One region of the Brevibacillus nigriterrae genome, then DNA from elsewhere that is predicted to be linked to it. Evidence: riboswitches for the same ligand, from Rfam matches in the RefSeq annotation. Region 1 holds a riboswitch; each other region holds the start of a gene.

Region 1 (10,411 bases):
ACGGGGCAACAATCCGTCCCATGCGAGTAAACTCAACCAAAAAACCGTCATGGCCAAACTTGGAATCGATAGTATGGAACTCCACCGGAATTTGGTGCTTGCCGATACAGCCTGCCATCTCTTCCTGATGTTCAATCGGATAGAGCAAATCATTTGTAATTCCGATCATCAGTACACGGGCGGCAATTCTGGACAAGGCCTGCTCAATCCCGCCTCGGCCTCTCCCGATATCATGCGAGTCCATCGCCCGCAAAAGACAGAGATAGCTGTTGGCGTCGAACCGGTCAACAAGTTTTTCTCCCTGATACCGGAGATAGCTTTCTATCTGATAGGTGATATCCGCTGAAGATGCCCCTGTTTCCTGTTGATAACTTCGCCCAAAGCGCTCTTCAAACAACTCGGCCGTGCGATAGGTAATCATTCCGAGCATGCGGGCAACCGCCAGTCCTCTGGTAGGCCCTGCACCAGGGTAATAATCTCCCCGATTCCATTCCGGGTCGTTTTTGATCGCTTGGCGTCCGACATCATTGTAAGCAATACTGATCGCAGACAAACGGGAACAGGTGGCAATCGGCACGACCAACTCCATCATCTCTGGATATTCGACGGCCCATTCGTATACCTGCATACCTCCCATCGATCCGCCTATTACCGCATACAATTTGGCTATTCCCAGTGCATCAATCAGGCGGCGCTGAGCGTGTACCATATCCCGGATCGTCACAACCGGGAAGCGTGAACCATATGGTTGATTCGTATCAGGATCGAGACTTGCCGGTCCTGTAGAGCCATAACAACCTCCCAGAACATTGCTGCACACGACGAAATATTCATTTGTATCGATTGGCATACCGGGCCCGATCAGCCCTTCCCACCAACCAGGACGCTTCTCATCACCTACAGCATACACATCGCCCGTCAGTGCATGGCAAACAAGGATGGCATTCTCCCGTTCAGGATCATAGACACCATATGTTTTGTAACCGATATCTACCTGTTTGAGCACTTCTCCCGATTCCAACTGCAAGTCACCAATTCCTATTTTTTGCAAAGTTATCCCCCCTGACCCGGATGGTACGATTCACACCAAAACGGTATTGACCGTTTTGGTGCCCGCAAGCGGTCGTATCCACTTTTATGATAAACGTCGAGACGTTTTTCACATCCGAAAAAATAAAAAACCCCTCTTCTGCGAAGAGAAGAGGGGGTGTATGTTCCGGTTGGCCAGATACCCGCTCTTATCTTCCAAACGCCATGAATCATGCGCCTGCTGGATTTAGCACCTCTCCGCCGAAGCGGGGTTGCCGGGTTTCATCGGGCCAGTCCCTCCACCACTCTTGATAAGAGTTTTTCAATTGTTTTCATCATACGATTGGGAGGGCTTACCTGTCAATGTAGAAAATAGAGCGGATGTTATACGCCGTGTACTACTGCCTGCTCTGCCACATCCAACCCGAAAGCCGTATGCAGGGTTGTAACAGCAAGGTTGGTATAGGCTGCTGGAATTACACACGAAATTTTGATATCGGAAGTAGAAACCATTTTAATGGAAATTTGTTGTTCGGCCAGTTGACGGAACATCTCGGCAGCAACCCCTGGATTGGTCACCATGCCCGCTCCAACGATCGAAACCTTTGTCAGTTCTTCCTCGTGATCTACACTCTCAAAACCCAGTTCGGTGCGGTTTTGTTCCAACACTTGCAATGTTTTCGCCAGGTCCCCGGAGGCAACTGTAAAGGAAATGTTCGTTACCTTTGCTTCATAGGAGCTTTGGATAATAATATCGACGTTTACCTGTGCAGACGCAAGCGTATTGAACAGCCGGGAAAGTGTGCCTACTTGTGCTGGCATTCCTACCACGGTAATTTTTGCTACATCCTCATCATGTGCTACCCCGCTGATTACTCTTCCTGTTTCCATTGAAGACCCCTCCTCCACATACGTTCCATCTTCTTTTGTAAAGCTTGAGCGAACCACTAGACACACGCTGTACTTCTTGGCAGTCTCCACTGAACGAGGGTGCAGTACCCCTGCCCCAAGATTCGCAAGCTCGAGCATTTCGTCGTAAGAAATCCGGTCCAGTTTTTGCGCAGAAGGCACAACCCGTGGATCAGCGGTAAATACACCTGATACATCCGTAAAGATTTCACATTTATCTGCCTCAAGACTTGCGGCAAGCGCCACTGCGGTCGTATCGGAACCTCCACGACCAAGTGTTGTAATTTCACCATCTGGAGTGAACCCCTGGAATCCGGCAACGATGATGATTTTGCCTTCAGCCAATTCTTTTTTGAGACGTGTATGCTCGATATCCTGAATTCTTGCTCTCGAATGGTAGCTTTCCGTGGTGATTCCTGCTTGCCAGCCCGTGAGCGATACAGCCTCATAGCCCTTAGTTTGTAGTGTCATGGCAAGTAGCGCAATCGATACCTGTTCACCTGTTGAGAGCAGCATATCCATTTCACGCTCAGAAGGCTGCGCAGTAATTTGTTTGGCCATATCAACCAGTACATCCGTTGATTTGCCCATGGCGGAAACGACAACTACCACATCGTTTCCTTGTTCTTTGGTCTCTATGATTCGGTCAGCGACACGCTGCATTCTCTCGATTGTACCTACTGAAGTACCGCCGTATTTCTGAACGATTAATCCCACCTGGTTCCTCTCCCTTATCGTTATCGTTAACCACCCAACTCTGGGGGTCCCCGTACGTTTTAGTAACTCCTAGTAAAGTGTGCAAATCATCATGTATTTATAGCAAAAAAGGCAACGACGAGGATTGACCTGTCGCTGCCCTGATCTTGGACATACCAGTTCCTCCTTCCCTTGGACACGTCGGAGAAAGACTACGTCGAATAAACGCAGTTCTTTCATCCTCGGTGAGATAGCTCTCCATCGCAATATTGGATGTATATGGCGATGACAGTCCTGTGCTTGTTCAACACAGACCCAGCACAGCAGACTTCGGGTAGTCTGTTGCACTTCGGCGAATTCCCCTTTCCCTTGCCCTTCACAGATGCCCGCATCTCGGGGGGTACTCTTGGTTTTCGCGCCTCTACCTCACTCCAATAAAGGGAAGTGAGGTTTCATATTCAATTAGAACGGATTATAGCATGTGATGGCTTGGAAGTTCAATTACTTTTCGCTTTCCAACTTGCGAAGGGTTGAAATGATTTCACGAGCCAGCTTATCGCCGATGCCGAGCTGACGGAAATCTTCCACGCTCGCTTCCCGCATTTTGGCAAACGACCCAAAGTGTTTGAACAGCATTTTGCGCCGCTTTTCACCGATGCCGGGAATATCGTCCAACTGGGAACTAAGCATTGTCTTCCCTCTAGACTGGCGGTGAAACGTAATGGCAAAGCGGTGCACCTCGTCCTGAATCCGTTGCAGGAGATAGAACTCATAGCTGTCTCGCTTCAGCTCGACTGGCTCGGGAGGATCACCAAACAGCAGTTGTGCCGTTTTATGCTTGTCGTCCTTGGCTAATCCACACACGGGAATAAATAACCCCAGCTCATTTTCCAAAATATCCATGGCAGCAGAGATTTGCCCCTTTCCTCCGTCGATGACAACCAGATCGGGGAGCGGTTGATTTTCTTTTAGCAATCTCGTATACCGCCTGCGGATCACTTCACGCATGGAGCCGTAATCATCAGGGCCATCCACGCTTTTGATCTTGAACTTGCGGTACTCCTTCTTATCAGGTTTCCCATCAGTGAATACTACCATGGCGGATACTGGCTCTGTCCCTTGAATGTTGGAGTTATCGAAAGCTTCAATTCGATGCGGCACACCGATTCCCAATGCATGCCCCAGATTGTGAACAGCCTGAATGGTCCGAGCTTCATCTTTGGACATCAGGGCGAATTTCTCTTGCAAGGCGATACGGGCGTTTTCGATTGCCATCAAGACGAGTTCATGTTTTTTGCCTCGTTTCGGAGTTGCCACCTTCACATGCAGCCATTCCGAGAGAAGCTCCGGCTCACTTTGTTCCGGAAGCAATATTTCTTTCGGCAGTGCCTGCTGTTTTTCGTAATAAAACTGGGCAGCGAACGACATGAAGTCCTCGGTCTCATCTCCGTAATACGGAAACATCGACGTCTCTCGTTGGATCATTTTGCCTTTGCGCATATAGAAAACCTGTATACACATCCAGCCCTTTTCCACCGCAAACCCGATAATGTCCCGATCAACGGTATCCGTGAAGGTTACCTTCTGCTTCTCCATAACGGCTTCGATGTTGCGAATCTGGTCACGTAGCTCCTTGGCCCGTTCAAACTCCATCTCTTCTGCGGCCTGCATCATTTTCTCTGTCAGTTGCGTCTTCATCGCTTCGTGCCCGCCGTCAAGAAACTTGCAGATCCCATCAACGATACGCTCGTTTTCTTGGCTTTCCACTTCATAGACGCAAGGTGCCAGACATTGATTAAGATGGTAGTACAGGCAAACCTGCTTCGGCATGGTCTGGCATTTGCGCAGCGGATAGAGACGATCCAGGAGCTTCTTCACCTCTTGGGCTGCCCCCGCATTGGCATACGGCCCAAAATACTTCGCCTTGTCCTTGAGAACCTTGCGAGTAATTTCCAGCCGAGGGTGGGTCTCATTGGTGATTTTGATATATGGGTACGTTTTGTCATCCTTTAGCAGGATATTGTATCTGGGATTGTATTGCTTGATCAGATTGCATTCCAGAATCAAGGCTTCAATCGCAGATGATACAACGATATATTCAAAGTCGGTTATCTCGCTAACCAACAATTGTGTCTTACCGTCATGACTTCCAGTGAAATAGGATCTCACCCGGTTTTTGAGTACTTTGGCTTTACCGACGTAGATGATTTCACCCGTCGCATTTTTCATGAGATAACAGCCAGGTTTGTCCGGGAGAACAGCCAGTTTATCTTTAATTGTCTTCACCCGTTGTCCTCCTCTCAACGATTTACAACCATACATATAGTAGCACAAATGTTCTTCTTCTAGAATACCCACGCAGAAAGAGGGACGAACTGAATCCAGATTTAAGAATATTCAATATATGGTAAAATATACAAAAAACGATACAAGGGAGGGCTTTTTATCAAACGGGCACTCATGCTTTTCTTGTTGCCACTTTTGATGATAATGGTTTATCCAACAACTGCATCAGCATGTATCTGCAAGACTCCAGAAAATCCCCTCAAAGAGTCAACTGCTGCGTTTTCTGGAACAGTTCTCGCTGTGAAAGATTGGAAACAACTGAGGAATCGCTATGAGGTTACGATTGAAGTGAATCAAGTATGGAAAGGCACTCTCGACAACGAAGTAACGGTGTGGACTGATGATTATTCTATGTATTGTGGTCAACGGTTTACGATTGGCTCAAGCTATATCATCTATGGAAGATATACAGGTCAAGAAGGAGCATACCAAACCAATAACTGCACAACTTTGGAAATGCCACAGGCACTCCTGCACTTAATTATCCTGAATAGTAAAACATGGGGAGCCCTTTTGCTCATGGCAATATCGGTCGCTTATTACGTAAAAATGACCTGGAAAAAATAATAAGCAGCATAGCCCGAAAGCTAGCTGCTTGTATGTAGAAATTTGATTATCTTACAGGTGTTTGTTCAACGTAGACATCAACGCTTCTTTTGGTTGGAAGCCCACGATTTTATCAACCGGCTGACCTTCTTTGAACACCAAAAGCGTAGGGATAGACATAACGCCAAAGCGTCCAGCAGAATCAGGATTATCGTCAACGTTTACTTTTACAATTTTCAACTGAGAACCGATTTCTCCATCGATTTGCTCAAGGACAGGAGCGATCATTTTGCAAGGACCACACCAAGGTGCCCAGAAATCAACGAGAACTGTACCACCTTGCTCTACTTCTTGAGCAAAGGATTGATCGGATACATTTACAATTGCCATGATAAAAAGCCTCCCTCATATTCACTTAAACTTATTTCAGGTTAAAGTATACCATCCTGCTTCTGAATTGACCATGACATCAGACACTTTCACAACATATCCCTATTTTGCCCCAATGGCCTGCAGGCAATCCATTACCTTGCTAATAGACCAGCAAGTTCGCTGCTTCTAGCCCAATAAACATTTACCTTACGACTCTTGCGGTTGATTCGTTCTACATAAAGATCGATGCCGTCTTTTGGGAAAATGGCAATGTCCTCTGTAGAGGTTTCAATAAGAATATGCTTGCCTCTGGTAATATCGGCAGCAGAGGCTTTTTGGATAAAAATATCCTCATTAAAACTGGAGAGAATCTCGCTTTGCTGGATATCTGCGTACTTTGTTTGATTCCCTTCCAGCGATAGTGCCACAGATTGCACTTCCTCGATTTTCAATTCTTTATGCTTGGCCACTTTCTTCGCCATCCAGATCAGCGCAAAGCTTGGAAGAGAGAAAGCTACTACCAGGATCATCCCAATACTATGCGAAAGCCAGTTTACCATTGTATCTGACATGAGAAATCACACCTTTGTCTACTATAGATATATTATTTAATCACCGTAATAATAGGATAAAACTATAAAATGATTTTTTCAAATGAAAATTATATGAAAAGAGCGCATCCCGAAAGATACGCTCCTCAAATTATGCTATTATGCTACATTGGGTTGGACGAGCTTTTCTGCTTTCATCCGTTTTGCCAGTCGTTGTCTTGCCCGTTTGGTATACCACATATAGGTTCCTGTCACCATGAGCAAGGTAGGTATCAGTCCACCGATGAAGTAAATGATTTTTGTGAAAATACCACCGAACAATCCGGTATGTAACGGAAACAACCATGTCTGATAGGTTAATCCAGCATCGGTTACTGCATCTTGTTTTGCAATGATCTTTCCACTGTACTGATCAAGCCAAAGCTGTACATTGCCCGCTCCCGCAGGATCATACCCATGAGTCATGCGAATATCAACTGCTCCCTCTGGCTTCCCTTCTTCCGGTTTTGCTGGCATTCTGATTTGCATGAACTTGCCATCTGGCACACTTTGCTGCGCATTTGCGATAAGCTGATCAATTGCCAGTTTGCCACTATCTAACGGCTTCGAGATGAGAAGATCTTTCGCTGGAGAAGTATTTGGCTTCGCACCGAACAAGGCAAAAATCGGTTCATCAAACACAAACAACGCACCTGTTAATGATACAACGAGTAAAAAAGGAACAGAGATAATTCCAAAAACTTTATGATAGTCATAATGAAGTGCATAGCGATTTTTACTATTACGAATAATAAAGCCCTTCGTCCACTTCGCCAAACCTGGCCACCAGAGATAGATCCCTGAAACGGTAATAAACGTAATCACAAAACCAATGATACCAACAATTTCTGCACCGCTGAAATCTTTCAACAGTAAGTATCTGTGCAACTGTAATACCCAACTAAAAAATGATTCGCTTCCTCTTTCTCCTAACACCTTCCCAGTCCCAGGATCTACATAAACATACTTGGTTTCTTTCCCATCCTTTGCTCGGAAGTAGTACACTCCGTAAGCATCTCGAAAATCGGGACCATAGATTCGATCAATCGTTCTTTTCTCATGTCCAGCCTTGACAGCCTCCAATGCTTGCTCAATGGAAACTACCTTGCCTGGCGTAACCTGGAATAGTTCGGGGTGAGTTGCCCTAGTAATTTCCCCTTCAAAAACTAGAATACTGCCTGTCAAACCAATAAGAACGATAAATACACCTGCCACCAAACTCAGCCAGAGATGGAGCTTTTGAATCCCCTTTCGAAACATGAATTTGTTCATCCCACTTTCTCTTTTTATATTGATAATGATTTTCATTATTATTTATAAATGAAAATGATAATCACTGTCAATACGTTGACAAAACAAAAAACCGGGAATAAAATATTTATCCCCGGCATACTTATTCAGATTATATATTTATGCTAATACTTTTTTGAACTCTTCTGTTAAAAGTGGCACTACTTCAAACAGGTCGCCCACAATTCCATAGTCAGCTACCTGGAAGATAGGAGCTTCTGGGTCTTTGTTGATGGCAACAATTACTTTGGAGTTGGACATACCCGCCAAGTGCTGGATTGCTCCAGAGATTCCGCAAGCGATGTACAAATCTGGTGTTACTACTTTTCCTGTTTGACCGATTTGCAGGGCATAGTCGCAGAAATCAGCATCGCAAGCACCACGAGATGCACCTACTGCTGCACCCAATACGTCAGCCAATTCTTCTAGTGGCTTGAAGCCATCTTTGCTTTTTACTCCACGTCCGCCTGAAACAATAACCTTTGCCTCAGAAAGATCCACTTTACCTGAAGTTTTGCGAACGATTTCTTTGATGATCGTACGAAGGTCTTTGATATCAGCGTTGAATGCAACGGCTTCTGCTGTTTTGGAAGTATCCGCTTCATTCACTGGAATGTTGTTTGGACGAATCGTTACGAAGATTTTGCCATCTGTGAAGTTGCGTTTTTGGAACGCTTTACCCGCATAGATCGGACGAGTAAATGTTCCGCCCGCTTCTACACTTGTCACATCGGATACAAGTCCTAGACCAAGACGAGCTGCTACACGAGGTGCGAGGTCACGTCCGATTGCTGTATGTCCCAAGATGATGCCATCTGGATTTACTTCATTAACTACTTGAGCAAGAGCTTGTGTGAAGCCGTCTGGCGTATATTGAGCCAAGGCATCGTTTGCTACCACATATACTTTGGATGCTCCATGAGAAGCGAGTGCGGAAACATAAGCATCTCCACCAGGTCCAAACACAGTAGCTACTACTTCTCCACCATCGGCAATAGTTTTGGCAGCTGCAAGAGCCTCAAAAGATACGTTACGAAGTTGACCGTCACGTGCTTCTGCAAGTACGAGTACTTTTTTCATGTGGAATCCCCTCTCTCCCCTAGATCACTTTTGCTTCATTACGAAGAAGTTGAACTAATTCTGACACTTGGCTGGATGTGTCACCGGACAGTACGCGACCAGCTTGTTTTTTCGGCGGCAAGTATTGGTCTACGATTGCTGTTTTTGCTTTCACATCATCAAGAGATAAACCAAGATCATCAGCGGAGAAGCGATCCAACGGTTTCTTCTTCGCTTTCATAATACCTGGCAGAGAAGGATAACGTGGTTCATTCAAGCCTTGTTGAGCTGTAATGAGTACTGGAAGAGAAGTTTCAACTACTTCCAAATCCCCTTCGATGTCACGCTCAACACGCACGGAAGAACCATTGATTTCTAATTTAACAGCGGTCGATACATGGTTGATGCCGAGTTCTTCAGCAAGACGTGGGCCGCCTTGACCTGCACCGGAATCAACAGCCATTTGTCCGCCAATAATCAAGTCAAAGCCAACTTTTTTCGCAACTGCTGCGAGTACCTTCGCTGTTGTGAACTCATCGCCAAACAGGGATTCATCATCAACAAGCACAGCCTTGTCAGCACCCATTGCAAGTGCAGTGCGCAGGGAATTTTCGGCACGGTCTGGTCCAACAGTAATAACGGTTACTTCGCCACCATGCTCATCGCGAAGCTTGATTGCTTCTTCAACGGCATACTCATCGTACGGGTTAATGATAAATTCAACGCCATCTTCGCTAATTTTGCCATCTTGAATGACAATTTTCTCTTCTGTGTCAAACGTCTGTTTAAGAACTACAAGAATGTTCATACACGTACCTCCTTAGCGATCCTTAAATTGGGGTTTGCGTTTTTCTAAAAAGGCACTTACGCCTTCTTTCATATCTTCAGAACGGAATACCTCTCCGAAAAGAACTGCCTCCTGATGTAGCCCCTCTTCGAATCCCTTTATGTAGCCAGAGTGAACAGCAGCCAGTGCATACTTCATGGCAATGCTGCTTTTCAGAGCGATCGTTGATGCTAATTTTTTGGCTTCATCCAGCAATTGCTCGACCGGATATACGGCTTCCGCCAATCCGATGCGATGCGCTTCTTCGCCACCGATCATCTCAGAGGTTAAAATCATCTTGGTTGCCATCCCACGACCAACCAGTCGAGGAAGTCGTTGTGTTCCACCGTAGCCCGGGATCAGACCAAGATTCAGCTCAGGCAAGCCCAGCTTTGCTTCCGCAGCAACGAGTCGAATATGGCAAGCCATCGCAAGCTCCAGACCTCCACCCAAGCAAGCACCGTTTACCACAGCGATGATTGGTTTGGAAAAGGTCTCGATACGATTGAAGAGGCTTTGGCCTTTTTCCGCCATTTGTTGAGCTTGTGCATCAGATAGAGAAGTAAATTCATTAATGTCCGCACCTGCAATGAAAAAGCGGCCTTCGCCAGTCAATAATATAACCTTGACTTGCTCGTCCTTTTCCAGGTGATCGAGTGCAGCCTGTAATCCTTCCAACGTCGCATGATTCAGAGCGTTCGCAGGCGGATGGTTAATAGATACAACGGCAATTCGTTCTTCTACTGCC
Region 2 (10,411 bases), on a different contig from region 1:
GCTGCAGAACGTGACAGCGAATAAAATCTTCCGTCAATCATACGAACTCCCAGATCAACACAATACGTTAAGCCTTCCATGACACCGTAGAGAATCCATTCGGATGAGCGGTGGTTAATATCGAAATCCGTGTAGCTGTCAGTACCGTCATTCTTGATATCGCCGCGTCCTGTCAGATCGTACAATCGTAATATAAATGGCAGTTCAGAAAAAGGGATGCCAAACTCACGCTCTGCTTCTAATCGGAAACTCTCTGTCATGGACCATGTAGCACGTAGTGATTGGTCGTCTTTCCATTCAATTCGTATGTTGGGGTCCTCTACATCTGTCGATGACCTCTCGGGATTCGTATTCATCCGCTCCCATCTTTCCTTTCTCATGTCAACTGAAGATTAGATATATGACTATATCTTGCACTCCATTATAGCATGAAAACGCTCAAATATGAATCTTCATAACCTTATCTTCCGACAACAAATGTGTTTTCACCAACGACTGTATACGATTCTGATTTCGTACGCTTCATCTGAAGTTGGACCTTATATGTTCCATAATACTCCAATTTTGTTGAGATGAATGGCTCCGAGAAATAAAATGATGTGCCATTTTTTGTTGAGAACTCCCACTCTTTCCCGCTGTCTACCACTTTACCATTCGGAGCAACCAGAACCACTTTACATTTCAAGTCCTTGGAGACTGGTGCATTATCAATTTCGACAAATACACCAAAGCTGCGTGGAATGTCTTTATCAGACCAGCCTTTTATCGGATTGCTAAACACCAAACTCTTGCTTTTGGTTTGTTGAATCCCTTCCAAAACAAGCAAGTTTACCTCTGGCTTCTCCACACTTAACTTTCCTGATTTTTTGTCGAAATTCGTGAATCCGCCCAAGCTTTCTACCAAATCCTGAACCGATCCAACAGACGAAGCAGGAAGCTCCACATTGGTCCGGACTTTATCTAAAGTAACGTCTACGCTACCATCACCCAATGCTGTTGTAGTAACCCCTGCTATCATCAAGGCAGTTAGAACCGTCATCGCTTTCTTTTTCATAGCCACTTTCCTCCAGTAAATGAGCCATTGCTAGTGTTCGGAATATCGATTCACTTCGTTCCGAATCTTTTTCTTATTAAGTTATACGCACCAGAATGGAATAAGTTGTGCAAGTTTGAAGATTTTTTTCAACAGAATCCACAGTATCCACAACCCTTATTTTATCGGCATCGGATGAGTTATCCACAAAACCTGTAGATAAATGCATTAATTTCCAGCGAAAGAAGCGTTTTCCCAAGAAAAAAAGCTCCTTTTTCCTAAGCGGAAGAAAAGGAGCAGTAATCAGTCCATTTTTGAGTTACTTGTTGTGCGTGCCAATAAACTGAAAATAGGCTGATACGTGATCAACGGCCAGTTCAATTGCATCTTCATTTGGTTCCAACTTGCTATGATGGAGTCCGTATGGTGTATCTACCCCAAACCAGAACAAAAATCCGGGGATCTGTTCGAGGAAGTAGCCGAAATCTTCGCCTGTCATTGCTTCTTTGCATTCAAACAGCTTGATAGTCTCTCTTGTATTGACCCAATCCATGAACTGCCGGGTCAACTCAGGGTTGTTGTAGACCTGACAGTAATTTGAACCGTAATCAATCGTCGCCTGACACTCGAAACCGGCTTCGATTCCCTTCACCAACGCCTCAATCCGTGCTTTGATCTTATGCATAGAAGGCATGGAGAGGGTACGAATCGTCCCTTCGATTCTCGCTTTTTCGGCAATAATGTTTTGCTTGGTACCCCCGTCAATTTTTCCGATTGTGATTACTCCTGAGTCAAGTGGGTCGATGTTTCGAGCAACTATCGTCTGCAGTTGTACGACCAGATGGCTGGCCGCTACCACCATGTCATTTGCTTTATGCGGATAGGCTGCATGACCACCCTTTCCCTGCAAATCAATGAACAGTTCGGAGGTATTGGCAAATAAAATGCCTTCTTTTGTGGCTACCGTTCCGACCGGGTATTCTGGCGCAATGTGCATGGCGAAAATCGCATCCGGTTTCCAAGCACGAAACTCATCTGATTCGAGCATTGGCAAAGCGCCACCCGGACCTTCTTCTGCCGGCTGAAAAATAAACAAAAGGTTATCATCGATCGGTTGTTCAAGCATCTTCGTCAGAATGCCAAGACCAATCGACATGTGAAAGTCATGTCCACAAGCGTGCATGTAGCCTTGATGTTTCGAACGGAAATTGTAGTTTGTCTCTTCTTCAATCGGCAAACCATCCATATCGGAACGCCAGGCAAGCGTGCGTGAAGGATTCTTCCCTTTCACCAGAACAAGGATCCCGGTTCGCCAGGTGGCAACCTCCATGCGGTCATGCGGCAAGCTTTTGATGTAGTTCAAGAGGTATTGTTGTGTCTTGAATTCCTGAAAACCCGGCTCAGGAATTTGATGGAGCTCACGTCGGATCGAAACGAAAGGATGTACTGTCGTACTCATCAGACTGCTCCTTTCTTAATGACAACCTGCTCGATTGCTTCCGTCAATTGCCCAACCAAAAGGTCAACCTGATCTTTGGTAAGTGTCAATGGTGGCAGCAAGCGGATAATGGTTCTCTGTGTTACATCCACCAAAATCCCCTTTCGCAGGAGGTGTTGTTGAATGGCGCTTACTTCTTCTGCAGCAAGATTGGTTGGCAGCCCCAACATCATCCCTCTTCCCCTCAGCGCTGAAAAAAGACTTGGGTATTGAGCGGACAGTTCGGTCAATTGATCCCACAAATACTTTGCGACCGCATTCGCCTCAAAAAGGAATAAATCCTGTTCAAGCACATCCAAAACCGCATTGCCCAAAGCCGCACTTAACGGAGACGGAGCAAATGTTGTCCCGTGATCTCCTGGCTGGAACAGATGCGTCAACTTGCTTCCAACGATAATTCCACCGAGCGGCAGCCCACCACCGACACCTTTTGCGAACAAAATGACATCTGGAGTAATTCCCGCATGCTGATAGCAAAACAGCTTTCCTGTGCGACCAATCCCTGTTTGAATCTCATCGATACAGAAAAGAATACCGTGCTCTTTTGCTACTGCTTCTACCTGCTGCAGGTACTCATCTGATAGTGGAATGACCCCACCAGATCCCAGCACAGGTTCCATGAGAATGGCTGCCGGCTTCTCGGTCTGACACAGCGTCCGCAACGCTTCGATACTCCCCGCTTCGATTTCATACACAGGGAAGGTTGGCTGTGGGAAATCCTGATACACATGTGCTTGCCTTGTCAGTCGAAGAGCCCCCAATGTTCTGCCGTGGAAGCTGTTTTTCAGAACGACAATGCCGCTTTTCTCATTTCCTTGGGCCAGCGTCCATTTATGAATCAGTTTTATCGCAGCTTCTGTCGCTTCTGCTCCTGAGTTTCCGAAGAATACTTTACCCGGGATAGTATGATCAATTAACCGCTTCGCCAGTTGAATGGCAGGAGGGTTCAAAAAATAGTTGGAGATATGCAAAAACTTCTCACCTTGTTCACGCAAGGCTTTCATCACTTCCGGGTGTGAATGTCCCAAAATGTTAACGGCCAGTCCTGTGAACAAATCGAGGTAGGATTTTCCCTCCGCATCATACAAGTAATTGCCTTCTCCTTTGGCAATGGCAATCGGTAATCGCTTATAGGTAGACATGATATATGTTTCATCTAATGAACGCCAATCTTCCAAGGGATTCACTCCTTTAACCGGGGACCCAATCTTACAGCTGACGAAGCTCTTGCTTGATTTCGGTTTTGGATTTGGTTTTGTCATCGATTTGCTTAATGATGCGAGCTGGTGTACCTGCAACGACAACATTTGGCGGTACATCATCAATAACAACCGCACCTGCTGCCACAACAGAACCTTGACCGACACGGCAGCCTTCGAGAATAACCGCATTTGCACCTACAACTACGTCGTCTTCGATAATTACCGGAGTTGCAGATGGTGGTTCGATTACACCTGCAACAACAGCGCCTGCTCCGATATGGCAGTTCTTGCCGATGGTTCCACGTCCGCCAACAACAACGTTCATGTCAATCATCGTGCCTTCACCAATGACAGCGCCGATGTTGATTACCGCACCCATCATAATAACTGCGTTATTCCCGATGGATACTTGGTCACGAATGATGGCACCTGGCTCAATGCGCGCCTGAATGTGCTTCGTATCGAGCATAGGAATTGCTGAGTTGCGGCGGTCGCTTTCTACGACAAAATCTTCGATGCGGTCTTTGTTTTGCTCTAGAACCGGCGAGATTTCACTCCACTCGCCGAACAGCACGCCTACATTGCCTGTAATAAATGTTTTGGTATTCTCACCAAACTGGATTCCTTCCAGTTGACCCTTGATATGTACTTTTACCGGGGTTTTCTTTACACTTTTTTGAATAAAGCTGATAATTTCATTCGCATCCATCATGTTCATTTCTCTCATCCTCCACAATATTTTGATTGATTCACCGAACAGAGCCTGATGCTCCACGATGGTTCGGGGCTTAAACCGAAAAAATGCAATGAGCAGCATATCTACTCATTGCATATGGTTCCCTTGCAATTCATAAATAGCGCTCCACAGAGAAAAACTCTTCTGTGACAAGGTGGCTGTTATTCACAGACACCCCAGTTTATGCCCTGGGGGATGGCACAAACTTCGGCGCATTGACCTTTCCCTCTTCCCATTGGAGCCCCTACTCCTTATCCAAGAAGATATACTCTTTCGTTGCGCACCTCTATTTATCACATTTGTGATTTCAATTGTTATTACTCTACCAAAATAATCTGAATCAGACAACCAAGAATTACGAAACCGTTTTTTACCACTTTGCCTGATGTTCTTCTACACAGCCGATCAACCGATCAAAAGAAATGCGCTCCCCATCCTGTGTACGGACTGTGCCGCTGAAGTGGCCGAATACCTGTTGCAGCGTAGAAGATAAAATTCCTGCTTGGTTTCGAACGATTCTTCGATCAAACGGGGTAAATGCAATTTGCACATCCGATGATAATTGGGACAGGATCTGCCAAGGTTGTAACAAGTTCGTTCGATCATATGTAAAAACTACATCTTCCTCCAACTTATAGACACGGTTATCAAGGAACAAAGCATTTTCGTTGACTCCCGTTCCATCTGTCCAGCCGGCTCCCAAATTAAAGCCGAATGCTTTTTGGTCAACCTCGCCCGAGCAGGTTGCCCAGTTCCAAAAACTGCGGTACGGCCATATTCCTCTCCCCACATCTAGAGCAGCAAAGCTTACCCCTTCCTTACAGTGGAATTCTCGATCCCCAATCCGTACAAGTCCTTGTACCGGAAGACAATTCTGCTTGGAAGTAAAGTGAAAGCGCTGCTGATCCCAGGGAATGACCACGTTGAGTGATTCATATGCATCCGGTTGTTGAATAACGAATTGAGCGCTTATCCACGGATCACGGCCGAAAGAGTTAACAACCAGATTTCTTGCTTTTCGGGAAACATCCTGTTTGCTCGAAAACGACAGACGAGGGTGTGAAAAGGTGAAGTCATCATCTGCACATGGAGGCAACTCACATCCGATCCCGAACGGAATAGACAACTGTTCTTCCCAGAACTGCTGTCGCTCGTAATCATACACGTACGTAAAGGCGATTCCGATGTAATCCAGATGAATCAGCGTGACATTAAATAAAAAGACATCTGATGTGATTAACCAATGATTCCACTTTTTCTTGCGTAGCCAACTGCCTTTCAAATTGCAAATATGCTTTGGTGTACGTGACCAGCCAATGCTATTTTTATTCAATTGACCTGACTTTTCACACAGGTATACAGATTCCGTCAATTCCATGAGCAACGTTCCCCCTTTTCACATGTTATGCTTGTAAAAAAAACTCAGCCTCGCGGGAGGCCGAGTTATGTATAGGCAATTAAGCAATTGCGACCGTTATCCTTGGCATTATATAAGGCTTTGTCAGCAAAATGAAGAATTTCATCTCTTGTTTGATCAATACGAGGCACAAGACTGACCAGCCCGACACTGACAGTAACTACTCTGCTAACAATTGAGCTAGCATGAGGGATCTGGAGATCTTCGACCGTTCTTCTAATTGTTTCTCCGATTTGGACAGCTTCCGTTTCGGATTCCTCTGGCAAAATGATAGCAAATTCTTCACCACCGTACCGAGCAAACAGATGCCGATCATTCGTAATCAATTGATTAATCGCCTGGGAAATTTCTTTGAGGCAAACATCTCCCCCTTGATGCCCGTACGTATCGTTGTACGCCTTAAAGCAATCAATATCAAACATGATTAATGTAAATGGTTTCGATTCAGCCATTGTCCGATGTAATTCTCGTTCGAATGTCTCATCAAAAATTCGACGATTGGCAATTTGCGTCAGGCCATCTATCGTTGAGAGACGCTTGAATCGCTCATGTGCTTCACTTAACTTGTCTTCAACTAGTTTGCGCTCGGTAATATCCCTTGAAACGACTACTGTCTGGATGTGTTCGCCCTGTTTATTCACTACAGGTTGGCAGCGAATATCTAGTGTAATCCAGTTCCCGTTTTTATGTTTCCAGCGAAGCTCAACCGTAATGGGCTGTTTGTCCTGTTTCAAACGATTCATTGCTTCCACTGTTTTTGACAAATCTTCCGGATGAATATACTGATAAGGTGTGTTTCCGATATAGAGATGCCTCTCCAGGACTAACTGATGCGAAGGAGAAGCGTACAATACAACATCGTTTGGGGCAAGTACAGTTACGAAATCAGTCATGTTCTCGGCAATTAATCGATACTGGGCTTCATTCTCTGCAAGTAGTTTGATATTGGAGTCAATCGTAGCAGACATTTCATTGAAAGCTTTGCATAATTCACGAAATTCCACAGCAGTAGTCGTGAATTCTGTATCCTCGATCCGATAGTGGTAAGTGCCGCGACGAATATTTTGGACACCATCCACCAGCATTTGCAACGGTTTGTTTAACTTGTCTGCAACAATAATGATGATAATATAGCCTGCGATATAAACTCCAACCATGATGGCCAGCATAAACAGGAGGGAACGATAGAAAGGAGCTTCAATTTCTTCCTTGTCCAGTTCATTGATAATCAGCCATTTGCCGTCAAAAATCCACTGATACACCCCATATGCTTCCTTGCCGCGATAATTGATATAGCTCTCATTTGCTTCCAGATGCAAGAATGCCTGGTTGGTAATATAATTTTCAATTTTTACATTCATTTTGGTGGTATCTTGCACGATGCCTTGCTGAATCAATTCATCAATAAACCGTGACTCCGTAATCATTAACTTGTCTAAACCGACAAGGTAGCTTTCACCGGTTTTTCCGACTGTTACGCTTTTCATTGCACGATCGATTGTTGTCAGGTTAAGTGCACCGAACACCAGCCCGAGAAATTTTTGATTTTGATCCATCACCGGGGAAGACACAATGACAACCGGTTGACCAGACACTTTTCGGTATAATACATCCGTAATGCTCGCCTTTCCTGCTTTGGCATCTTTAAAATATTGCCGATCACTAAGATTTGCACCTGTCTTGGTACCTTGTCTGTCGCCTGTGTCAAGCTCAGTAATCCCTTGTGCATTGACAAATACAATCGCTGAAAATTCTCGTTGTCTATCCATAAAGCCTTCATACATTTGCTTCATTTTATCTTTTTGGAGCAGTTTTGCGGCAGGAATATTAGCCAGAGTGTCAATGTCACTCGCTCGCTCTTTTAGCCAGTTTTCAATGAACAGTTGCTGTTGCATCGTTACTTGTCTCAATCGAAGAAACTCTTCTTCTTCATGCTGATTTTTTTCATACAAAAGAACCAGCACAAAGTTCAACAGACCGGTGAGCAGTATCAGAAAGCTTATCCAGAATCGAAGCCGCTGTTTGATAGTTTTAAATTGAAAAAGTCGAGAAAACAAAAGTTTCATCTCCTGAAATGGCCTCCACGTTACCTGGATAGTTCTGACTCATTGGGACAAGAAAGAATAAATTATCATTATTATAATATACCAGTAAGGAAATCACAGGAAGAATAATAATAAATATTAAAATTTTCTAACTGTTATAGGCATGTTAGGATTTGAGGCCCTTTAGAGGTGATAGCAATCGTATGTTCATACTGGGCAGCCAAACTCCCGTCTAGCGTGCGGGCCGTCCAGCCATCATCGTCAACGGTGGCATAGTAATCACCTATCGTCAGCATGGGTTCTATGGTAATGACCATGCCTTCCTTCAATCGTGTGCCTCTGTTCGGCTTTCCTGCATGAGGGACGACAGGGTCTTCGTGAATATCTGTACCAATTCCATGTCCGGTAAATTCCCGCACAACGCCATATCCAAGCGACTCAGCGAATGTTTGGATAGCATGAGAAATATCCCCAATCCGCTTGCCTACAGTCGCCTGCTCAATCCCCACAAACAGAGCCTGTTTGGTCACTTTCAATAAATCCTTTGCTTCTCTAGAAACTTTTCCTACTGTATAAGACCATGCTGAATCAGCTAACCACCCGTTCAAATTCACAACCATATCGATGGTTACAATGTCCCCTTCCTGCAACTGCTCTCTGGAAGGAAATCCATGACAGATCACGTCATTCACAGATGCGCAGGTTGCAAACGGGTACCCTTGGTATCCCTTTTGTTCAGGTGTCGCATAATGGCTGGCCAGGAACTCTTCTGCCAGTTGGTCGATTTCCCATGTGGTCACACCTGGTTTCATAACCTTTGCAATTTCTTGATGACATAGGGCTACGATCTTTCCAGCCTCTCTCATTTTGGCAATTTGCTCAGTCGTTTTGATTCGAATCATCGTGCCACCTCCGCACGATATTATATAGGGACCTGTGATTCGTGGTGAATAAATGAGAGGACATCATCTAGGTTGATTTTCTTACGGCTCTCCTCCATTTGTTGAAACGGGCAACCATTGCGTAAAACACGCTCATGCACATTTTGAATGGTAAATTGACTGGGATGGAGTGTCTGTGTCACTTCACTCCAATAAAGCGGGGTAGCAACAGAAGCGACGTCTGTTCCCCTGGCAGAATAGGGTGCAATGATTGTTTTCCCATCCGCATGTTGGACATAGTCTAAATAGAGTCGATTCCCTCTGTTTTTTTTGAGCCTTTCTGTCGTGAACAGGTTTGGCTCTCTTGCTGTCAGGTAGTCGGCAATGAACTTCGTAAACACGCGTGTCTGATCAAATGAGTACGTGTCTAATGGCAGAGGGATATATACCTGCAAACCTTTGTTTCCCGATGTCTTCACGAAAGAATGAATCCCAACCTTATCAAAAATTTCTTTCATCATCAGAGCCGCTCGGATTGCCAAATGAAATTCCTGTTGAGACGGTGGGTCAAGGTCAAAGACGATTTCTTCCGGCTTCCCTGTCGGCGAATTGATTTTGGTAAATGGGACATGCAACTCTATTGCAGCCTGATTTCCTAACCAGAGCAGTGTCGCCAAATCATTGCACAGGATGTAGTTGATATCCTCGATTTGATAGGTACGAACAAAATCCGGAGCATAGGCTGGACAATGCTTCTGATAAAATTTCTCTCCGGCAATTCCATCAGGATAACGAATGACGGTTACAACCCGATTTTCCAAATGAGGAAGCATATAGGGAGCCATTCGTATTAAATATTCGAGATAAGAAATTTTTGTAATCTCATTCTTCTTCCAAATGATTTTGTCTGGATTGGAAATAGTAATCGTTACGTCATTCACCTGAACTTGAAGCTTCTCACCGGTTGCCGTCCCCATTTTTGTACCCCCCGCCATCGATATGATTCATCAGGATATAGTGTGACTCCCCAATCATCAAATTACACTGCAATAATCGAATGAGCATTTTACTTTGGGACAGGATAAACATGACGATTCTCTACATAGGTAAGGAGTACATTAAGACTATGTCGAAAAAAATCAGTTTTCTTCTGGTTGCTGCAACGCTTGCCTTTGCTACTCCCTGTGTTGCAGTTAACAACAGCCCGGTTGATTCGATTCACGTAGTAATCGATGTGGGTCATGGAGGCGTAGATATCGGAACATCGTACAAAAACCTGTTTGAAAAGGATATTAATCTGCAAATCGCAAAACTGGTTTACGATGAGTTGGAAGCATCAGGCTATCATGTAGCTCTGAATCGTGATGGTGATTATGCACTGAGTGACGAAAACCACTGGCTTAACAGTTCCTCTCGTCATCAACGTGATCTCGCCCAGCGAACACAATTGGCGGCTGAGCTATCGCCTCAACTCTTAATCAGCCTGCACGTAAACTGGTCTTCTCATTCGAAGGCATATGGCCCTTTGGTTTTGTATCAAAAGACCAATCAAAGCTTCCTCATTGCCGATATGATTCAACACACTCTCAACCAGGTCTA
Region 3 (10,411 bases), on a different contig from region 1:
AAACTGTTTGCTTTCTTCTTACTCATTAACTGCGTGAGATTGGTTGAAGGTATTCAAAAACGTTGCCATCAGGGTGACGGGCTATCATCATATTGCCAGATGGTACAGTGGCAGGACCTACTAGTACTTCTCCGCCAGATTGAGTAACAAAGTTTTTTGCTTCTTCAAGGGAGTCTACTACAATTGAAGCAGTGACACGAATGCTGTTTGTGTCTGCCCCAGCAATCATCACGATCTGATCGAAGCGGGCTATTTCCATTGTTTTTACTTGCATGATTCCTTTTGGTTCAGCTTTCAGCAGCTCTTTGTAAAAATCAAGATTCGAATTCACATCGGATACGTAGACCCGTGGAACAACGGCTAACACTTTCATGAAATCACCTTTTTACATGTAGTAGTGTTGTGGTGCATTCACTTAGGTGTAACTTTCATCACAACAGTTTCATGATAGTCTAATTTGCTTGGCAAAACCATAGCAAACCTGTGACAAGTAGGCGAAAATGCTGTAATTATGCTACATTTATAAGAAAGAAAAACTATCTATAAAGTGGGAGACGGATAAATGGGACGTTTTGAAACATTGATCGCCTATATGGATCGATTGATTGACTTGAAAAAACTGAATGTAGATGTCGATCGTGATATAAAAGATTGTAATGAAGCAATCAAACAGGAGATTGGGATCATGATGGGAAGAAAAGAGGGCCATTCTTCATCGACAGGCTCCCCTTTTGGCAATAAACAAGATGAAACTGGCTTTAATCCATTTATTAAACGGAAACAACAGGATGCCTTTGCAGGGAAGAAGTTTAATCCGTTTTTTGAAGAATAGGGCTAGTTCCTTATGAATCGGAAGCTACATTCAGTTTCCGTTTTTTTCTTTTGGGCAAGAAGTACACCCAACCGGTTACTGTTAAAATTACAACCAGGATTGAAATAACTTCTAATAAAGTTACATAGTTGATATCTTCCCATTCACCAACGTGCAGTCCGTAAAATAAGTCTAGAATCGGGTCTTGTTTTAGTGCTGTTATCTGTCCGTTTTTATCAACCGTAATACGCAAGATGGGGTCCCGTTTGACATAAACTTTAAAGTTTTCTCCTGACTTTGTAATGGAGCGAATTTCTTCCCATTTATATTCTCCTGTTTTGATAAGTGCATCACCAACATAAGAGATCGTGTAGTCTGAGGAGGTAGCTGGAAGAGCGATGGATGTGGTTTTCAAATCATTGGCTTTTTCTTGATACCAAGGTACGTTGAAAAGCAAAAATCCTGTAATCACCCACATCATTAAAAACAGGCTGACAATCAAGCCGATATAGCGGTGTAAATTTCTGTTTAGTTTATTCATTACTGCACCTCTTTGCTGTTCTATCATTATCTTGAAAACAGATTCTACTATAACGTGATAGGCTCACAAATGATATAGCCCGTGAGAGCCATATAAAAAATGCCACCGAAAGATAACCTTCGATGGCATTTGTTTATATGGCTTCCATTATTCAATGACAACATTAGCTGGTTGTTCGATCTTCTTTGTCGACCCGCTCATCAGTGGATACAGAATAAATCCGAGTAAGAACAGTCCGATTCCCAAACCAAATGTTTTGAGGTCTGCCGTTCCGCTCTTGATTACCCATGCAGAGTAGGCAACAGCAAGGAAAGCGATGATACCATCCTTTACACGGGAGCCTGGCTCTTGATTGTAGGTTTGTCCCGTAATGACCAGCTTCAATTGATAGATAGCTGATACGAGGTAAGGAATGAGATAGGCAAGTGTCGCTACCACTGTCACGAATGCGAATGCTTCGGCAATTGTACCAGAAATCGTAGAGAAGACAAATAGCTGAGAAAATACATTGGTTACAATAAGGGAAGCGGAAGGGCTTCCGTGCTTATTTGATTTCATAAACAAACGTGGAAAAATCCCGGATTGTGCCGCTTGATACGGAATCTCTGCACTTAAAAGAATCCAGCCTACAGAGGTTCCCAATAGAGATGCCACTGCAAGTAACGCCATCAACGTACCGCCAGAGCTTCCGATTACAGCAGTTAATGCATCAACGAGCGGTTTGTCAGAGGCTTTCAGTGCTTCTTGTGGCAAAACGCCCATAGTAAGCAACGTAATTCCAATATAGATGGCCAAAGCGATCCCAAGGCCTGTGACGGTTGCCCGTTTTACATCACGTTGTGAACGAGCACGCCCGGAGAAAATAACCGCCGATTCGATCCCGACGAACGCCCAGAGAGTAGCGAGCGCAGCCAAGTTGATTTGACTGCCCAGTCCATGGACAACTCCATCTTCATCGGTTACAGGCAGATAGAATTCGCTCAGGTTGGCTGCATTAAACGCGTAAAGCGATGCAACGATGAATAATCCAAAGCCGAGTACCTTTGTCGCAGTAGCGAAGAAGTTTAATTTACCTGCACCATTTAAACCACGGAGTAAAATCGCATTAATTCCCCAAAGCAGGGCACTGCATACAAGGAACGAAGTTAGTTTTCCCATTTCAACAGCAAAAGAGCCAATGGTGAAAAGCACACGCTCATCTTTCATAATAGGAAAGAACGTAGAGAGATACCCTGCGAAAGTCGTGATAATCGCTACGTTACCGGAAGCGTTGGCAATCCAACACCCCCAAGCCATACTGAAACCTGCCATATTGCCTGCTCGGCGTGATGTGAACAAGGCACGTGCATAGCTTTGTGGTCCGGCTGTCAGCTCAGGGCGACGTACAGACAAGTTACCAAATACAAGTGCAATCATGAGAACACCTAAGCCGGTTAGCAACCAGGCAAGCGTAACACCCAGTGGACTTGCAGTATTGGCAAGTGAGCTTGGCAGCATGAAAATACCTGAGCCCACCATATTTCCAACAACGAATGCAGTCAGGAGCCAGAAACCCCATTTTTTTGTAGCCATAATACTTCCTCCTGATAAAGTGATAAAGAGAAAAAGGAAATAAAAAAGTGCCGGGAATCGAGAATCGAGTCCACAGCACTTTTGCTATGCAAACCCGCATCCGTTCTCAACGTAAAAGATAGTACTCCACAAGGACGTATTCCTTGTGACAGTCCCACGTCTGTTCGACGTGGTCCCAGCAGGCTGTGTGAAATGGGCAACAGCAAGCTTCGGCGACTTTCCCTTTCAACAGATCTTCATCGGCTCCATCCAAGCCTCCGATCAGCTACTAATAATTGTCGCAACCTCTACCTCATCGTGAGAACACAGATGAGGATTTTTTTATATATAAACTTTTTATACCGTTGCTCAGTATAGCAAGTCCATGAAACAATCGTCAAATGGAATTTTTGTTACACAGAGTAATTCTTTGAATGGATTGGGATACTATGCTTACCAATCATTATGCAAAGAGAGGTATTTACTCCATGATTTCAGCGAAACAAAGGGAATTGTTAAACAAACAAATGAAGCTGGAAGAAAGCAAGATTGTCAACATTGTGTTAAAGGATGACACACAAGTTGCAGGCGAAATTGATCAAACGACCAGTCAGGGTATCCATTTGACTGATGGCAGGAAGTATAGCTATGAAGATATACAAGAAATTAATGGTTTATTATAAAACTTCTTTACCTTCTCTTGTCAGGCAAAAAAATAGCGAATGGCATCAGGTAACTGATTTTGCCACAATCCCCATACGTGTCGTCCCGGTTGTTCGGAATAGTGCAAGTGCGCCTGTTTTTCTTCTAGAAGAAGCTTGGCCCGACGATTCCAATCGACGAAATCGAAGGTACCGATATTGGTTTCGACTTCGGTTTCTTCCGTCCCAACAACCATCCATAACTTGAGCCAGGAAAGGTTATCTGTCTCTTGGATGCGATCCAGTGTCGGTTGAAAGAAAGCGCCAGAAAGGGAAATCATTCGCTGGAATACCTCGGGATGATCCAAAGCAAGATGTAAGGATACAGTCCCGCCAAGAGAATCTCCTGCGATGACTCGGGATGAGATATCTTTGCGTACTGGGTAGCGGTCCTCTATGTAGGGTAGCAATTCTTCGACAAAAAAGCGCTTGTACATATCATTGCGTGAACCGGTAGGGGAGTATTCGCTGGTTCTTTTACTTCGCTCAACGGAGACTCCCACGATGATCATGGGTTCGATGTCATCCTCGAGAATCAGTTGATTGGCAATCGTGGCAATTCGGCCCATCGTGAAAAATTCGTTGCCATCCTGACAATAAATCACTGGATAAGAGAGAAGCTCATTATACCCGGGAGGCAAATATACCTTGCAGGAGCGGGTAATTCCCAATCGTTCACTATTGACTTCTTCTTTGACAATGGTGCGGTTTACATAGCTTGTCATTCATTATTCCTCCTATGTTTAACACTATAAACAATATAAAAAATAAAAAAAGAGTAAAAAAGTTATTGAAATTTATTGATACAGATTTTATCATGAATAGTAACAGGAACGAAATAAGCTTGAATAAAGCTGATTTAATACAGATACACAGATGGTTTGTGCAACTATAACAGTTCGTTTCTAGGTACACAATTCTTGTTAATCCTACGAAGAGGTGATTTCATTGAGTATTTCTACTGCTGAGAAGCTTCGTGATTCTGCTCCACTCCAAATACTTGCACCAGACGGCACTGTAGTCAATCCAGGAATGATGCCGAAAATTACTGATGAAGAACTGAAAGAATTGATGCGTAAAATGGTTTTCACCCGTGTGTGGGACCAACGTGCGATTAGCTTGAACCGTCAAGGACGTCTCGGTTTCTACGCTCCCGTAGCAGGTCAGGAAGCAGCGATGATCGGTTCCCAGTCTGCTCTTGCCAAAGAAGACTTTATTCTTCCTAGCTATCGTGACATTCCACAAATCGTTTGGCATGGATTGCCACTTTATCAAGCTTTTCTCTACTCCCGTGGACATATTCATGGCGGACAAATTCCGGATGATGTGAACGTATTAATGCCGCAAATCATCATCGCAGCGCAATGTACACAAGCGACAGGTGTTGCGATGGGTTACAAGCTTCGTGGCGAAAAGAAAGTAGCAATCAACTACTTCGGTGATGGTGCTACATCTCAAGGTGATTTCTACGAAGGCATGAACTACGCTGGGGTATACAAACTCCCTGTAATCTTCTTCTCTCAAAATAACGGATATGCGATCTCTGTTCCTTTTGAAAAGCAAACTGCTGCACAAAACATCGCCATTAAAGCAGTAGCTGCTGGTATCGAAGGTGTACGTGTAGACGGTATGGATGTTCTCGCTGTTTACAAAGCAGTCCAAGATGCAAAAGAACGGGGTACTTCTGGCGAAGGTGCTACATTGATCGAAGCACTTACTTACCGTTATGGTCCACATACCATGGCAGGTGACGACCCAACTCGTTATCGTACAACTGAAGAACAAGGCGAATGGGAGCAAAAAGATCCACTCATTCGCTTCCGTAAATACGTGACAGGCAAAGGCCTCTGGTCTGAAAAAGACGAAGAAGCTGTTATCGAAGAAGCAAAACAAGCGGTTGCTGATGCGATCAAAAAAGCGGATGAATATCCGAAGATGAAAGTGACCGATTTAATTGAAGTGATGTATGAAACACTGCCTCCAGAGCTTCAGAAGCAGATGGCAGAATATCAGGCGAAGGAGACGAAGTAAACTATGGCACAAATGACGATGGTTCAAGCCATTACAGACGCGATGCGCGTCGAATTGGCTCGTGATGAGAATGTTCTGGTCTTCGGGGAAGACGTTGGAAATAATGGCGGTGTATTCCGTGCAACAGACGGATTGCAAAAAGAGTTCGGCGAAAACCGTGTATTTGACACACCACTTGCAGAATCAGGAATTGGTGGTTTGGCAGTAGGTTTGGGCATCAATGGTTTTCGACCAGTAGCTGAAATTCAATTCTTTGGTTTCGTATTTGAGACAATCGATGCGATTGCTTCACAGGCTGCACGTATGCGTTTCCGTTCTGGTGGTAAATACACTAGTCCAATCACATTCCGTTCACCATTTGGTGGTGGGGTAAAAACTCCTGAGTTACACGCAGATTCACTCGAAGGATTGTTCTTGCAAACGCCTGGTGTCAAAGTCGTTATCCCTTCCAACCCGTATGATGCGAAAGGATTGTTGATCTCGGCGATTCGTGACAATGATCCGGTTATCTTCCTGGAACATATGAAATTGTACCGTTCCTTCCGTGGCGAAGTGCCAGAAGGCGACTACACTGTTCCAATCGGAAAAGCAAACGTAGTCAAAGAAGGCAGTGACGTGACACTGGTTACATACGGTGCCATGGTTCACACAAGCCTCAAAGCAGCAGAAGAGATGGAAAAACGCGGCGTAAAAGTAGAAGTGATCGACTTGCGCACCATTAATCCACTTGATATGGACACAATCCTTGAATCAGTGAAGAAAACCAACCGTGCGATCGTGGTTCAAGAAGCACAGCGTCAAGCAGGTGTTGCGGCAGAAATTATGGCTCAAATCAATGAGCATGCCATCCTTCATCTGGAAGCACCTGTATTACGTGTAACGGCTCCAGATACCGTATACCCGTTTGCGCAAGCAGAAGACATCTGGCTCCCGGATGTAAAACGCATCACCGAGACAATTGATAAAGTAATCAACTTCTAAGAACCGCCGGATACATGGTTTGATAATGTTTATAAGTTGGGGCCCCGCCCGACGAAGCTCAGGACGTGCAAGTGTCGACGATGCAACACGGATGTTGCGTTTAGTCGACCGCCAGCGATAGCTAGAGTCGGGTGGGTTCTTACCCGGTGGATTTATAGGACCGGAACAGTTCATAAGGAGGGACTCCTGTGAGTCGATTTGAATTTAAGCTCCCGGATATCGGTGAAGGTATACACGAAGGCGAAATCGTAAAATGGCATGTAAAGCCAGGCGATTCCGTTGAAGAAGATCAAGTGATTTTAGAAGTGCAAAATGATAAAGCAGTTGTAGAAATTCCATCTCCAGTGAAAGGTAAAATCCTTGAACTGGCAGTAACAGAAGGAACAGTTGCTGTAGTAGGAGACACGTTGGTTGTTTTCGATGCAGAAGGAGAAATCCCGAATCTGCCTACACATGGTCATGATGCCCCAGCAGCGGCACCAGCGCCAACTCCGGCTCCTGTGCCAGCTGCACAAGCAGAGGGGATTGATCCAGGCTGTGATATTGGTGCCCAAATCAATCAAAATGCTTCCCAACCACTCGATACGCCAGCAGCAGCCACAGCGGTAGCTGCACCACCTGCACAAGCAGCAGCGCCAATTGATCGCAAACACGTTTTGGCTACTCCATCTGTACGCAAATACGCTCGTGAGAAAGGCATTAATCTGGCGACTGTTCCTGGATCTGGTACATTAGGCCGAATCACACGTGCAGATGTAGACCGCGTGGCAGCAGGTGGAGCAACAGTTGCAGCACCAGTTGCAGCACCAGCAGCCCAAGCTGTATCGGCGGCACAGCCAGCAGCGCAAGCAGCGGCTACACCACAAGCAGCGCCAGTTACTGCGCCAGCAGCAGGGGCACCAACTGTTCACTACACACCACAAACAGGTGAGCTGGAAGAACGTGTTCCGTTGAAAGGAATTCGCAAAGCGATTGCCAAAGCAATGGTGAAATCGGCTTACACAGCACCTCATGTTACGATTTTTGATGAGGTAGATGTGACAGAGCTGGTTGCCCTACGCAAGCAAGGAAAACCACTTGCTGAACAAAAAGGTATCAAACTTACTTATTTGCCATTCGTTGTGAAAGCAGTCGTGGCTGGTCTCAAGAAATATCCAGAATTGAATGCTTCCATCGATGATGAAAAACAAGAAATTATTTATAAAAAGTATTACAACATCGGTATTGCTACTTCCACCGATGAAGGCTTGATGGTCCCTGTGGTGAAGTCGGCAGATCGCAAATCGATGTTTGATATCGCTGCGGAAATTACCGAGTTGGCTACGAAAGCTCGTGATCGCAAAGCATCGGCTGATGAATTGAAAGGCTCAACATTCAGCATTACAAACATCGGATCTGCAGGCGGAATGTTCTTCACGCCAGTAATTAACCATCCTGAGGTTGCCATCCTCGGTGTTGGCCGAATCAGTGAAAAACCAGTTGTGAAAAACGGCGAAATTGTTGTAGCACCTGTTCTGTCCCTTTCCTTGAGCTTTGACCATCGATTGATTGACGGTGAACCGGCTCAACGTTTCGTCAACTACCTCAAGCAGTTGCTGGAAAATCCTACACTGCTCATGATGGAGGGATAATCAAATGGTTGTTGGTGAGTTTACTACAGAAGTAGATGTATTAGTGATTGGTGCAGGCCCAGGTGGTTATGTTGCAGCGATTCGTGCAGCACAAATGGGTAAAACGGTTACTGTCATTGAAAGAGGTGCCGTTGGTGGTGTCTGCCTCAATGTCGGATGCATTCCATCCAAGGCGCTTATCCATGCTTCACATACGTATGCACATTCCCAATCAGCATCTTCTATGGGGATTTCCGTGGAAAATGTGAAAGTTGACTTCCAGAAGACACAGGAATGGAAAGCGGGCATCGTAAAACAGTTGACTGGCGGAGTGAGCCAACTGTTCAAGGGCAACAAGATTCAAACGATCGAAGGGGAAGCATTGTTTGTTAGCGAGAATGAAGTACGTGTTTTCCACGGTTATGATGTGAATCGCTACAAGTTTAATCATTGCATTATTGCAACAGGTTCCCGTCCGATTGAGCTTCCTGCCTTTCCATTTGGCAAGCGAGTATTGTCTTCTACTGAAGCACTCAACCTGACTGAGATTCCAAAGAGCATGGTCGTTATTGGTGGCGGATATATCGGAATTGAGCTTGGCTCCGTATACGCTCGTTTCGGTACCAAGGTGACGGTTTTGGAAGGATCTGACCAGATCTTGCCTGGATTTGAAGCAGAAATGACTCGTCTCGTTGAGCGCAAATTGAAGAAAAACGATGTTGAGATTCACACAAAAGCATTGGCTCAAGGGATGGAAGAAAAAGCAGACGGAGTCGTTGTAACAGCAGAAGTAAAAGGAGAAGTTAAATCCTTTGAAGCTGAATACGTGTTGGTAACCGTCGGACGTCGTCCAAACACAGATGAACTCGGACTTCGAGATATCGGCATGGAGCTGACTGACCGTGGTTATGTCATTGTTGATAAACAAGGCCGCACCAATATCCCGAATGTGTATGCGATCGGTGATATTGTAGCAGGACCAGCTCTCGCACATAAAGCTTCCTATGAAGGGAAAGTAGCTGCGGAAGTGATCGCAGGGCATCCGGCAGAGGTGGATTACAAAGCGATCCCTGCAGTCGTATTCTCCGATCCTGAGATTGCAAGTGTAGGAATCAGCGAACGGGAAGCGAAAGAACAAGGTTTGAATTATGTTGCTGGCAGGTTCCCTTTTGCTGCAAACGGTCGGGCACTGTCTGTAAATGAAGGAGAAGGCTTTGTCAAACTGATTGCTGAGAAAGATACAGGAATCGTACTCGGCGCTCAAATTGTAGGGCCAGACGCTTCCAATATTATTGCAGAAATTGCCTTGGCGATTGAAATGGGTGCGACGCTTGAAGATATCGAGCTCACCATTCATGCTCATCCAACGTTGGCAGAAGTGACGATGGAAGCAGCGGAGCTCGCTCTTGGCAGACCAATTCATGTCATGAAATAACAAGAGAAGGGAGATAACTCCCTTCTCTTACTTTTCATTATCGAATATTTCCGATACAGATTCATTTATTTTTTTATAAGGAAAATTTTGTAATTCCTGTAATCGTTTGATAGCAACTTGACTACAATAGAAGAAACCAACATCTAGGAGGTTCGTCAACTATGAGCCAAAGTACGATCGAGGAAGTTCGTTCACAACTAGAGGAAATGGTTTTGCTGAAAGGCTATAATTTTCTTGATCCATCCATTCTTGAGATGAGTCAGTTATTAGATAAACTTATTGTAGAACATATGGTTAATGGACCGAAACGACTGTAACTAGTCGTTTTTTTATTTTTGGCAACGCTTTGGTCTTGTCATGGTAACGATGCGATGGGATAGGTCATATATAATCTGTCATGGATTACTTCAAAATAAGTCTCTGAGACAAACCAGCTAGGTGAGAGGAAGACAGTTGTGATCGTGTTGTCTTTTGGCAAGAAAGAATAAGGAAAATAGGAAGGATCAAAAGAAACAGACCTTAGTTTCGGATCATATTGATGAAGGGGAAACATCTGCAAAATGATCGAGATCAGATCCTGATCGGAATGGCATGCCATTGCTTTCTTTTCAATATCCTTCACTAATTTTGGGGCAATCTGTTCCCATTTTGACTCAAAGACGAATTGAAGATAGGTACACAGGAAAAGTGTAAATCGTGCTTTAACGGCTTTTGGCTTCTCTTGAATGTCTTTTTCAACTTGAGACAGCG

The links. Region 1 has a riboswitch for lysine ahead of ACPW7N_RS13040 (aspartate kinase). Riboswitches for the same ligand answer to the same signal wherever they lie in the genome.
Region 2: it holds a riboswitch for lysine, as region 1 does, so the genes downstream of both, dapD (2,3,4,5-tetrahydropyridine-2,6-dicarboxylate N-acetyltransferase) here and ACPW7N_RS13040 (aspartate kinase) in region 1, are expected to answer to the same signal.
Region 3: it holds a riboswitch for lysine, as region 1 does, so the genes downstream of both, ACPW7N_RS00565 (amino acid permease) here and ACPW7N_RS13040 (aspartate kinase) in region 1, are expected to answer to the same signal.

Annotation. Positions count from the first base shown of each region.
Region 1 is NZ_JBNCMT010000015.1:105,657-116,067, reverse strand. It holds gene metX (homoserine O-acetyltransferase MetX) at 1-1,051, opposite strand, end outside; SAM riboswitch class I at 1,236-1,347, opposite strand; gene ACPW7N_RS13040 (aspartate kinase) at 1,414-2,655, opposite strand; lysine riboswitch at 2,878-3,066, opposite strand; gene uvrC (excinuclease ABC subunit UvrC) at 3,136-4,956, opposite strand; gene ACPW7N_RS13030 (hypothetical protein) at 5,095-5,547, shown strand; gene trxA (thioredoxin) at 5,599-5,916, opposite strand; gene ACPW7N_RS13020 (YfmQ family protein) at 6,051-6,470, opposite strand; gene ACPW7N_RS13015 (PepSY-associated TM helix domain-containing protein) at 6,609-7,760, opposite strand; gene ACPW7N_RS13010 (electron transfer flavoprotein subunit alpha/FixB family protein) at 7,899-8,858, opposite strand; gene ACPW7N_RS13005 (electron transfer flavoprotein subunit beta/FixA family protein) at 8,878-9,645, opposite strand; gene ACPW7N_RS13000 (enoyl-CoA hydratase) at 9,658-10,411, opposite strand, start outside.
Region 2 is NZ_JBNCMT010000009.1:26,105-36,515, reverse strand. It holds gene ACPW7N_RS08730 (DUF4912 domain-containing protein) at 1-356, opposite strand, end outside; gene ACPW7N_RS08725 (hypothetical protein) at 461-1,054, opposite strand; gene ACPW7N_RS08720 (hypothetical protein) at 1,131-1,292, opposite strand; gene ACPW7N_RS08715 (N-acetyldiaminopimelate deacetylase) at 1,353-2,492, opposite strand; gene ACPW7N_RS08710 (aspartate aminotransferase family protein) at 2,492-3,673, opposite strand; gene dapD (2,3,4,5-tetrahydropyridine-2,6-dicarboxylate N-acetyltransferase) at 3,741-4,451, opposite strand; lysine riboswitch at 4,581-4,766, opposite strand; gene ACPW7N_RS08700 (DUF2804 domain-containing protein) at 4,840-5,847, opposite strand; gene ACPW7N_RS08695 (diguanylate cyclase domain-containing protein) at 5,913-7,952, opposite strand; gene map (type I methionyl aminopeptidase) at 8,087-8,833, opposite strand; gene ligD (non-homologous end-joining DNA ligase) at 8,854-9,789, opposite strand; gene ACPW7N_RS08680 (N-acetylmuramoyl-L-alanine amidase family protein) at 9,939-10,411, shown strand, end outside.
Region 3 is NZ_JBNCMT010000001.1:93,693-104,103, reverse strand. It holds gene ACPW7N_RS00580 (VOC family protein) at 26-373, opposite strand; gene ACPW7N_RS00575 (hypothetical protein) at 563-832, shown strand; gene ACPW7N_RS00570 (PepSY domain-containing protein) at 843-1,352, opposite strand; gene ACPW7N_RS00565 (amino acid permease) at 1,500-2,924, opposite strand; lysine riboswitch at 3,036-3,222, opposite strand; gene ACPW7N_RS00560 (hypothetical protein) at 3,392-3,586, shown strand; gene ACPW7N_RS00555 (alpha/beta hydrolase) at 3,607-4,329, opposite strand; gene pdhA (pyruvate dehydrogenase (acetyl-transferring) E1 component subunit alpha) at 4,553-5,635, shown strand; gene ACPW7N_RS00545 (alpha-ketoacid dehydrogenase subunit beta) at 5,639-6,616, shown strand; gene ACPW7N_RS00540 (dihydrolipoamide acetyltransferase family protein) at 6,805-8,247, shown strand; gene lpdA (dihydrolipoyl dehydrogenase) at 8,252-9,661, shown strand; gene ACPW7N_RS00530 (aspartyl-phosphate phosphatase Spo0E family protein) at 9,823-9,978, shown strand; gene ACPW7N_RS00525 (DUF5937 family protein) at 10,017-10,411, opposite strand, start outside.